2 linked regions of the Marinobacterium aestuarii genome follow. The protein of the gene in region 1 interacts with the protein of each later gene in a pairwise test. Links are inferred from orthologs where the notes say so. Each region holds a gene or a part of one and is shown on either strand. Other genes may lie near its edges.

Region 1 (5,944 bases):
TGGGATACCCCGCCAGCACGACCAATCAGGCAAATACGGAAACATAATCGGAAATACAGCGATCCCATCCCAGGTCTGGACAGGGAGTGCCTGATGGCTGGAAAACAACCGTATATAGAGTCGAGAAAGAACACGCAAAGCAGGAAACAAGCCAGTATCGCACTAACAACGGCATTGCAGGGACGCAACACAGTTAAAACACTCGAGACCACCGCCGCCGAGGGCAACGCCCGTCAGGCGTCTGGCGTTAAATGGTCTCCCCGCAGGGACTCGAACCCCGATCTAAGCCTTAGGAGGGCCTCGTTCTATCCAGTTGAACTACGGAGAGAGACATAACGTCTGCGCTGCGCAGGGCGCCAGAGCGACTTGTTTGCAGCGCGGGGAATGCTATTGCATTCGTCCTGCGGCGTCAACCGATGCATCGCCCGCGCGGCTCTGTACCTTTATTAGATAGCTCGCACTTAAGCCCTGTTCCCCGCCAGGCCCCATTCCCAAGACCTGATACCGGTAAAAGTTCCCCCCCCCTTTCTCAATTAAAAGTCGAGAATAGTCCAATTCATTGTTGAAATCTAAATAATAACGATTATCATTGGCAACACTATTTCAATGATTGATCGTCGGAGCTCAAGGTGGAACCCTCAATGGAGACAGCAACAACGCCAATACAGCAGGACGCTACCCTAACCGGTGACCTGGCCGCAGCCCCCTCTGCGCTGAACGCGACTCTTCCCACAGGACTGACCACCGATACCGGCGCCACCTTGCCGAGCGTAACTGACGCCACAGACCTGCTGAGCACAGAGTTCCCCCTGGCAGATCCGACCGCCCTGCCCCCAGGCTTTCTCGACCAGTTGCAGCAGTTCCTCAACGTCGGCGGGCCTGTCGTCTGGATCCTGCTGGGCTTCTCCGTTATTGCCCTTAGCATTGTGTTGCTCAAGATCTGGCAGTTTACCCTGCTGCGGCCCGAGTCCAGCCCACGACTGGAGTACAGCCTTGGACTCTGGCGCGCCGACCGCACCGACGAAGCCCTGGAGGGACTCAAGGGCCAGGGCCCCATATACGAACTGGTGGCGCTGGCCATGGTCGGACTGCAAAATGGTGGCGACACGCCGCTGCTGCGGGACGAACTGGAGCGGGTCGCCACCCTGCGCCTCAATCAGCTGCGTGCCTTTTTGCGCCCGCTCGAGGTTATCGCCATGCTCAGCCCGCTGCTGGGTCTGCTGGGCACCGTACTGGGCATGATCGGCGCCTTCCAGCAGATGGAAATCGCCGGCAACCAGGTCGATCCGTCCGTGCTGTCCGGCGGTATCTGGCAGGCGCTGCTCACCACCGCCGTAGGTATAGCCGTGGCCATTCCGGTGACCCTGGCCCACAGCTGGCTGGAACGCAAAACCGAGCGCGTCGCCGCCCTGATGAGCGATTCGGTCACCCGGGTCTTTACCAGCGCCCCGGCACTGCAGCACCAGGCCGCCAGCGAGGCGTTGCGCCGTGCGGCTTGATCTGACATTGCCTGCGCGCCGGCGCGCCATCAGCCTGACGCCGCTGATTGATGTCGTCTTTATTCTGCTGCTGTTTTTCATGCTGTCATCCACCTTTACTCAGTGGCGTCAGCTTGATCTGGCCGTGCCCGGTACAGGCGCAGCAACACCGCCTGTACAGCATCAGGTCCAGCTGTTGTCCGAGGATGGACGCTTTCGACTCGATAACCTGGAGCTGAACCTGCAGGACAGGGGCGCACTGGACCGACAGATCAGTCAGCAGAGCGATGACCTCTTTGTGATCAGTGCCGACAGCGGCATTGCGACCCAGACCTTGATCGAGCTGCTGGATGCCCTGAAAGCCGCTGGCGCACGACAGCTGTCACTGGCGCAGACACCATGAAATTCACTCCCCAGACAAGCCCCCGCGCGACGAACCGGGATGACAACCTGATTCCGCTGATTAACGTCGTGTTTCTAATGCTGATCTTTTTTATGGTGGCGGGGAAAATAAGCCGTTCCGATGCCATTGCCATTAACCCGCCGGCATCGACAAGTGAAACAACCGCTCCCAGCGAAGAGCCGATTAATATCCTGCTTTCAGCGACAGGCGTGATTTACATGGATGATATGGAACTGGAATCCGAGCAATTAACCCATGCCGTCACCACTGCGCTTGATAACAGCCAGGATCCGCAGGCGCTGTCGATATTACTCAAGGTGGATGCCGCCACACCGGTGGATACCTTGCTGCAGACCCTGGAGCAGATAAAGGCCGCCGGCATGCTGAAAATATCCCTCGCGACCCGTGTTGCGGAGCGCCCGGCATGATCCGTCCACAGCACTGGATCCTTGCGCTGGGCCTGGCCCTGGGCGTGCATCTGCTTACCCTGGGCCTGGTACTGGCCCGCGAACCGGCCGAAGGTGCCCGCGCGCCGGGAGAACAGGGTATCGAGATAGATCTGGGCATGCTCGGCGACCTGGGTTCGGAGACACAGAACAAGCAGGCGGCTCAGCCCGAACAAACACCCGAGCCCCTTGCGCCACAGGCGCTTCCGACACCGGTGCCCGACGTGCCCCCCGCGCCTGAAGCAGAGCTCGTGCCTTTGCCTGAGCCTGTTAACGCCAGACAAACACCAGCGCTTGCGGTCAAGGCGCCAGAGCCCAAACCCGAACCTAAACCGGCGCCAAAACAAAAGCCAAAACCCGTAGCGCCCCAGTCGCCGCCAACGCCCAAGGTCAAAGCCGTACAGGCGGCATCAGCCGCCCCCAGCAGTACCCCGGGCAAGGACAGCAGTGACAGCCGCCGCATGACCACCGGCAGCCAGAATGCACTGAGTTCCGGCGGAAATCCGGGGGCCGAGCAGTCCTACTATGCATTGATCGCCGCGCGCCTGGCGCAGCACAAGCGCTACCCGATTCGGGCCCGTAAAAAAGGTGAGGAAGGAACCGCCCGGCTGTTTTTCATACTCGATCGCCACGGCAGCGTTATTGAATACCGTCTGAGCGAAAGTTCCGGTTTTAAAAGCCTGGACCGCGCCGTGATCGACATGCTTAAAAGCGCAACGCCGCTACCGGCATTCCCGGCGGACATGACGATGGACACGCTCACAATTAATATCCCGGTGGCCTTTTCAATTAACTGAAAAGATCCCCTGAAAGCCAGCTCCATTTCAAGCAATTCCCTGTAAAGCGGGCTGAAACTTCAGCCATAAACAAACCCCAGGCATGGCTGCCCAGATCGCGGTGGCCGGGTATTTCTGTGCCTATTTTCAAGGAAAGCAACAGTGTCAGAAGCAATGTCCGACAACAGCAAACCCGGGCTCGGCAACTCGAATTCCGCCATCAGGGGAGCACTCAGCCTGCGCCGGGAACGGGATTTCAGCCGCAGCGCTACCCTGGCCGGCAGTCTGACCCTGGTAATCTCAACCGCCATGATAGGTTCGGCTCATGCCGAGGAAGTCTCGCTGGATACGCTGGTTATTGAAGACGGCCGCATCGCCGCCGATGCCAACCCCTATGCCGAGCCCAACGCGCCCTACAAGGCCAAACGCAGCGCCGACAGCCGCCATGTGCGCGACATCGCCGACACGCCTCAGACCATGACGGTCATTACCAAGGCCGTGATCGAGGAGTCCGGCAAGACCGAACTCAAGGATATCCTCAGCGCCCAGCCTGGCATTACCCTGGGCACTGGTGAGGGCGGCAACTCCTTCGGTGACCGCTATATTATCCGCGGCTATGAAGCCCGTAACGACATCTACACCGACGGTCTGCGTGATCCGGGCCTGATCACCCGCGAAACCTTCGCGCTGGAACAGATCGAAATCGCCAAGGGCCCGAGCTCCACCTTCGCCGGCCGCGGCTCCACCGGCGGCGCGGTCAACAGCGTCACCAAGAAAGCCTCGCTGGACGATGATTTCAGCAGCGTACAGGCAGGTCTGGGGACCGACAGCTACCAGCGTTACAGTCTGGATACCAACAAGGTGGTCAGCGATGACCTGGCGCTGCGCTTCAACGCCCTCTACACCGATGCCGACATCCCCGACCGGGCGCCGGCCAGCGAACAGCGCCAGGGCGCGCTCATCTCCGGCGTATTCCAGGCCACCGATGATCTGGAAATCTCCGCTGATTACTACTACTTCCGTGGCAACGACAAGACCGACGGCGGCACCTTCCTCACCGACGGCAAACCCGACAAGCGCGTGCAGTACGTCGGCCAGGACGGGCTCGACTTCCAGGACACCGCCGCCGATATCGCGACGCTGAAACTCGACTACCAGCTCAGCAATGAACTGCGCCTGGAAAACAAGACGCGCCTGGGCTCCACCAGCAACGACTACATTATTTCCACCTACAGCACGCGCAGCGGCAGCCTGCGCAACTTCACCGGCTGGCAGGAAAATGACTACCTCGGCAACCAGACCAACCTGATCCTGGATACCCGCCTGGGCGGCATGCGCCACACCCTGATCACCGGCATCGAATATGCCAGCGAAGATACCAAGGGCGGCAGCTACAGCGTCACCACCGACAGCGTCTCGATTGATCCCTACAACCCGGACAACAGCAGCTGGGTGGGCTCCACCAGCCGCAACAGCGCCGCTACTGACCTGAATCTGACCACCCTCTCGGCCTACGTGATGGATACCGTCACCCTGAACGACGACTGGGAGCTGTTCGGCGGCCTGCGCTACGACCGTTTCGACTATGAGCTTTGGGCGGCGGAAAAAACCAACCGCGATGGCTCGGTCACCCCCGAAACCACCTACCAGTACAGCGATGGCTTTGTGAACGGCCACCTGGGTGCGGTCTACTCGCCCTGGGAGCACGGCAATGTCTACGCCAGCTGGAGCACCTCGTCCAACATCAACGGCGGCGAATCCGACGCCGGCACCAGCTGCGGCTACGGTGGCCTCTGTACCGATGCCGACGGCAACTTCAGTGCCGCCGAACCCGAGCAGTCCGTTAACCTGGAGCTGGGTACAAAATGGAATCTGATGGACGAACAGCTGCTGCTCACCGCCGCTATATTCCAGACCACCAAGGATGATGTGATCGAGGACAACGGCGACTCCTACGCCAGCGGCGGCCACCTCAATACCGGCAAGAACCGGGTCGAGGGTATTGAACTTGGGCTGTCCGGCAACCTCACATCACGCCTCAGCGGCCAGTTCGGCGTCGCCTTCATGGACTCCGAAACCCTGGATTCCTACAACGCCGACAACATCGGCAAGCCCAAGGCTAACTTTGCCGAGCAGAGCGCCAACCTGCAGCTGCGCTACCAGGCCACGTCTCAGTTTGCCTTCGGCGGTACCGCCACCTACTCCAGCGAAATCTTTGGTGGCCAGCCCGATGCAGCAGCGCGCACCAGTATTGAGCTGCCGGATTACTGGGTGTTCGATGCCTTCGCCAGCTACGCGTTCAGCCCACAGTTGAGCCTGCGCGCCAACATCCAGAACCTGCTGGATGAGGACTACTACACCGCAGTTTACCGCGGCGGCAGCATCGTCTACATCGGCGATGGCCGCTCTGCCAACCTGAGCCTGAACTACAAGTTCTAAATACAGATTGCAGCATTTCCCCGCCCGGCAGACCCGTTAATAACGCGACTGTCGGGCCTTTTTTGACCTGCTCCTTTATCCTTGCAGTTTTTCCCTTTCACCTGTGTAACGGAGGCCACTTGATTACCCCCATAGGCTCACTGCTTGGCAGCACCCAGCTGGCCCAGATGCGCACCCTGCTCGACCGTGCCGACTGGGTGGACGGTCGCAGCAGCGCCGGGGCCCAGGCGCTTGAGGTCAAGCGCAACCGGCAACTGCCCGCCGACAGCCCGCTGGCACAACAGCTGGGCGACCTCATACTGGCGGCCCTGTCGCGCCATCCCACTTTCATTTCGGCGGCCCTGCCCCTGCGCATCATGCCGCCATTGTTCAACCGCTACGAAGCAGGCGAAACCTACGGCC
Region 2 (4,854 bases), 4.2 Mb from region 1 along the record:
CACGGCGATGCAGGCCAGGTACACCAGTACAAAGGCGCCGCCACCGTTTTCACCGGTGATATAGGGGAACTTCCAGATATTACCCAGGCCGACGGCGGAGCCCGCCGCCGCCAGAATAAAGGCCAGACGGGACGACCAGAGGGCCGGACCGGGCGCAGCCGAGCGACTCGCGGAGGATGCGATAGTGGTTGAAGACACAGAGTGCTCCTTGAAAACCTGTTATTAGCATTGTTATAGGTCGCCGCCGGCGCCTCTTCCCTGCCGTCCCTAACGAGGAAAGGAGGATAGAGACGCCGGAGCGGGTCAGACTGAGCGGTGAACGTTGATCAGCCGTTATTCGGCAGGACGCCGCGGCGGATCTGGTCTTCCTCGATGGATTCGAACAGGGCCTGGAAGTTGCCCTCGCCAAAGCCCTCGTTACCCTTGCGCTGAATGATCTCGAAGAAGATCGGGCCAATCACCGTATCGGTGAAGATCTGCAGCAGTAGCCCCTGCCCCTGGGTAGGCGCGCCGTCGATCAGGATATGATCCTTCTGCAAGCGGGCCACATCTTCACCGTGGCCCGGCAGGCGTGCGTCGATGCGTGCATAGTAGGTGTCCGGCGTGGTCAGGAAGGTCACACCGGCGGCACGCAGGGTTTCAACGGTCTGGAAGATATCGCCGGTACCCAGGGCAATATGCTGGATGCCTTCGCCGTTGTAATCCTGCAGGAATTCCTCGATCTGACTCTTGTCGTCGGTGGACTCGTTGATCGGGATGCGAATCTTGCCGCAGGGGCTGGTCAGGGCGCGGGACTTGAGCCCGGTCAGCTTGCCTTCGATATCGAAGTAGCGCACTTCACGGAAGTTGAAATGCTGCTCGTAGAAGCCGGCCCACAGGTCCATGTTGCCCCGCGCCACATTGTGCGTCAGGTGATCAATGTAGGTCAGGCCCACCCCCGCCGGGTGCTGGTCGACACCCTTGATGGGGCGAAAGTCCACATCATAGATGCTCTTGTCGCCGTAGCGATCCACCAGGTAGATCAGGGAGCCGCCGATACCCTCGATGGCCGGAATCTGCAGTTCCATCGGGCCTGCGCCGGATTCCACCGCTTTGGCGCCACCGGCCACCAGCGCCTTGAGCGCGGCGGCGGCATCGGCCACCCGAAACGCCATGGCATTGGCGCTGGGGCCATGTTCATGGGCGAAACTCTGGGCGCGGCTGTTGGGCTCGGCATTGAGGATGAAATTGATATCGCCCTGGCGGAACAGGGTGACATTCTTGCTGCGGTGCCGGGCGATGGCGACAAAGCCCAGGCTTTCGAACAGACGGGACAGGATTTCAGGCGAATCCGAGCAATACTCGACGAACTCGAAGCCGTCGGTGCCCAGGGGGTTTTCCCACAGGCCTGAGGGGGTTGCAGTTTGTGTCTGGGCCATTGTTATTATCTCCATCCGTACCGTGAGTGCTGGCAAGTGATCCGGTGTGACCTGAGTCGCGCCGAGTGATTGAGAAATAGCTTAAGGCAAATGCCGTGCGTTTATTTTGCATAAAACGCTCGTACCGCTTAACTTTCACATGATTCCCGCATTCAAGAGATCAAAAACGTGAGAAACACGCATTCCGTTGCGCTCGACCGTCAGGACATCAAAATTCTCGAGGCGCTGCAGCAAAACGGCCGACTCAGTAATGTGGAATTATCGGAGCTGGTACACCTGTCCGCATCCCAGTGTCAGCGGCGGCGTCAGAAGCTGGAAGAAACCGGGGTGGTGTGCAAATACATCGCACAGCTGGACCCGGAAAAGATCGGGCTTGGCGTCATGGCACTGGTCAGCGTATCGCTGGACAAACACAGCGAGAAGATCGCCGACGCTTTCCGTACTGCCATTATAGAGTACCCCGAGGTACTCGAATGCTGGGGGGTGGCGGGTGATGCAGACTATATGCTGAAAATCGTGGCGCCGGATCTGAAAGCCTTCGCCGATGTCACCCTGCACCGGCTGCTGAACCTGCCGATGGTGTCCAACGTCAAATCCAACCTGCTGCTGCAGACGCTGAAATCCACGACGGAGCTGCCGGTACGCTGGTCACTCTAAGCCTGACGGTCGCTGCAAGCCCATCGACAGCATGCTGCCAGACGCAAAAAGGCCGGCAATTAATGCCGGCCTCTTGTCAGATCATGCGAGGCACGCAGTCCTGCGCGGTTACAGGATCAGAAATCCAGCCGCCCCTCCAGGATAAAGGCGCGACCCGGGCCAGACACACGCCCGACCGGGCTGACATCGGCACCACGGAAGTAGTAGTCCTCATCCAGCAGGTTGGTCGCCGCCACGGCCAGGTTCAGGTTGTTGCCGCCGCCAAGGGCAATATCCCGCCCCAGGCGCGCATTCACCAGGGTATAGGACGGCAGCTTGCCGGCATCACCGTTGGCCGTTTCCGCCACCGTATTGGCGGCATCGCTGAAGCTGTCGCTGGCATACTGGGCGCTCAGGCTGGCCTGCCACTGCAGGTACTGGTAGCCGGCCCGCAGGCTGAGGTGGTGCTGCGAGGCGTTCGGCAACTCATTGCCGGCATTGGCACCGTTAAGCTGCTCGGTATCCAGATAGGTGTACCCCAGGCCCAGGCTCAGACGCTCGGTGGTCTGCCAGTCCGCTTCCAGCTCGATACCCTGGTGGCGGGTCTCGCCCAGGTTCTCGTAGCGATCCAGCGCCTTGTTGTACTGAATCTGATCATCGTAATCGATGCGGAACAGCGTGGCCGAGGTTGCAAGCTCAGGCATCGCCTGCCAGCGGGCACCCAGCTCGTAGTTCCAGGCGGTTTCGTTGGCGACGTCCTCGGCCTTGGTGGCCTGGGCGATCTGTACCGGCACCAGGGAACGCTGAGTGTTGGCAAACAGGAATACGCTGTCGCTGGCCTGCAGCCCCAGGGTCAGGCCCGGCAGGACTTCATCGGCATTGTTGGTCGACTCGGTGGCGGCACGCTCGTCGACGAAATCCATCCGCACGTTCTCGTAACGCAGCCCCGGCGTGACTTCCAGCCGGCCGTCCAGCAGGCTCAGGGTATCGCTGACATAGAGCGCCACGGCGTTGGTTTCCAGGTCCCACTTGCGCACCGAGGCATAGGTGCCACTGGCCAGCTCTTCGCGGTTGACGTCAAAATCCACCGTTTCGGAGACGTAGCGTGCCCCCAGGGTCAGGGTGTGATCCCCCTTTTGCACCGTCAGGCGCGGCTCGGTGCCCCAGACATTGAAGATACGCGGCGAGTCGGCGACATGGCTGGCATCGGCTTCAGGGTCCGCCCAGCTGCCGCCGCTCACCAGGTCCTGACCAAAGAAGAAGGTGCGGTCGGCACGGTGGGCGAAGTTGCGCCACTGGAACTCCACCGCGTCACTCGGGCGGGCAGTCCAGGTCAGGGTGCCGCGCAGCATGTCGGCGGCATAGGCATCGTGCGGGCGCTGCGACTGGGTGCGGTCCTGCGCGTAGGCGCTCGGGCTCAGGGCGCCGGGCAGCTGGGCATCGACATCGTAGTACTGCAACTGTGCGGCCAGCTCGTTGTAATCATTCACGAAATATTCGGCGTCGAGGACGAAATTACGCACCTCGGTATCGGAATGATCACGGAAACCGTCACCGCTTTGCACATTGGCCTGGAACTGCAGCGCCAGGTCCTCGGTCGCAAAGCCGCCAATACGGTAATAGGTATCGCTGAAGACATTGCCGGTCTCTTCGGCAATCACCAGCCGCTGCTGCAGTGTCTGTTCGGTATCGACCGGAATCGGTCGGGTGCGGAAATTCATCACACCGCCGACGTTATTGGGGCCATAGTGCACGGCGGCACCGCCCCGTACCACGTCAATCGCATCGACGCTGGGCAGGGTGACCGGAAACAGCGAGACACCGACGTTGCTGTAAGGGCCGATGGCGATGGGATAACCGTCCACCAGCATTTGCAGACGTTCGCTGCGCAGCGGGTTCAGGCCCCGCAGGCCTATATTCGGCAGAATACCGGTGCCGGTCTCATCCAGTATCTGGATGCCGGGGGCCGAGCGCAGCGCATCCTCCAGGTTCAGGGCACCACTTTGCTGCAGCGCTTCCTGATCCAGCAGGGTACGGGAACCGGGATAGACCTTGATCTCCTCTTCGCCAGGGGTACCAATCCAGTCGCCCTGCACCGACAGCGCGTCCAGTTCAACCGCATCCTCAGCCCAGCCAACCTGGCTGGTGGCAATGCTGACCAAACTGACCGCCACTACCAGTGGCTTTCTCAGAAGCCTGGGGCGCACAAGCTGCTGTGCGCTAAACGACCGGGACATAAGGTTCTCCAATTGCGTTTTCATTAAATCTAAATGATAAGTGTTCGCAATTGTATCTAGATTATAATTCTCATACAACCTCTTAATCGACGCTGAATGCACCAATCACCAATCACCAATCACCAATGAACACAGGACTCTGCCCGGCCAGGGCTGCCGGGGCTTTCAAGCGGCCTAAAGCAGCGGCCGCACCAGGGACGATACCGGCACGAACTGCGGCCTGCCGGTCAGCTCATCCGGGGCGACCCGGGCATGCACCCGGAACACATCGGCCAGTAACGCCTGCGTCAGCACTTCAGCCGGTGCGCCCTCCTGCTCCAGCCGGCCTGCCCGCATGGCCACCAGGCGATGACCAAACTGCGCCGCCTGGTTCAGATCGTGCAGCGACATGATCACGGTCAGGCCCTGCTGCTGGTTCAGTTCGCTCAGCAACTCCAGCACCTCGAGCTGGTGGCCCAGGTCGAGGTAGGTGGTCGGCTCATCCAGAATCAGAATATCGGCCTGCTGTGCCAGCGACAGCGCAATCCAGGCGCGCTGCCGCTCACCGCCGGACAGCGCCGACA

What was found.
Region 2: the proteins of A8C75_RS03965 (region 1) and A8C75_RS22560 interact in binary tests that used the Escherichia coli proteins (3 or more experiments, as listed by UniProt). The link is inferred for Marinobacterium aestuarii from one-to-one orthologs.

The regions. Positions count from the first base shown.
Region 1 is NZ_CP015839.1:903,825-909,768, reverse strand. The notes cover bases 1,216-4,214. They hold A8C75_RS03965 (energy transducer TonB), read left to right. Parts: upstream 1,216-2,305; coding sequence 2,306-3,124; downstream 3,125-4,214. Other genes in these bases: A8C75_RS03960 (TonB-dependent receptor), read left to right, coding at 3,266-4,214; A8C75_RS03970 (ExbD/TolR family protein), read left to right, coding at 1,878-2,309; A8C75_RS03975 (ExbD/TolR family protein), read left to right, coding at 1,489-1,881; A8C75_RS03980 (MotA/TolQ/ExbB proton channel family protein), read left to right, coding at 1,216-1,499. In the rest of the region: more of A8C75_RS03980, read left to right, coding at 642-1,215; more of A8C75_RS03960, read left to right, coding at 4,215-5,542; A8C75_RS03955 (Fe2+-dependent dioxygenase), read left to right, coding at 5,662-5,944. UniProt on the Escherichia coli protein: Interacts with outer membrane receptor proteins that carry out high-affinity binding and energy dependent uptake into the periplasmic space of specific substrates such as cobalamin, and various iron compounds (such as iron dicitrate, enterochelin, aerobactin, etc.).
Region 2 is NZ_CP015839.1:5,125,090-5,129,943, forward strand. The notes cover bases 1,742-4,731. They hold A8C75_RS22560 (TonB-dependent receptor family protein), read right to left. Parts: upstream 4,292-4,731; coding sequence 2,192-4,291; downstream 1,742-2,191. Other genes in these bases: A8C75_RS22555 (Lrp/AsnC family transcriptional regulator), read left to right, coding at 1,742-2,075; A8C75_RS22565 (ABC transporter ATP-binding protein), read right to left, coding at 4,466-4,731. Also shown: A8C75_RS22545 (sodium-dependent transporter), read right to left, coding at 1-198; hppD (4-hydroxyphenylpyruvate dioxygenase), read right to left, coding at 327-1,418; more of A8C75_RS22555, read left to right, coding at 1,587-1,741; more of A8C75_RS22565, read right to left, coding at 4,732-4,854. UniProt on the Escherichia coli protein: FecA is the outer membrane receptor protein in the Fe(3+) dicitrate transport system.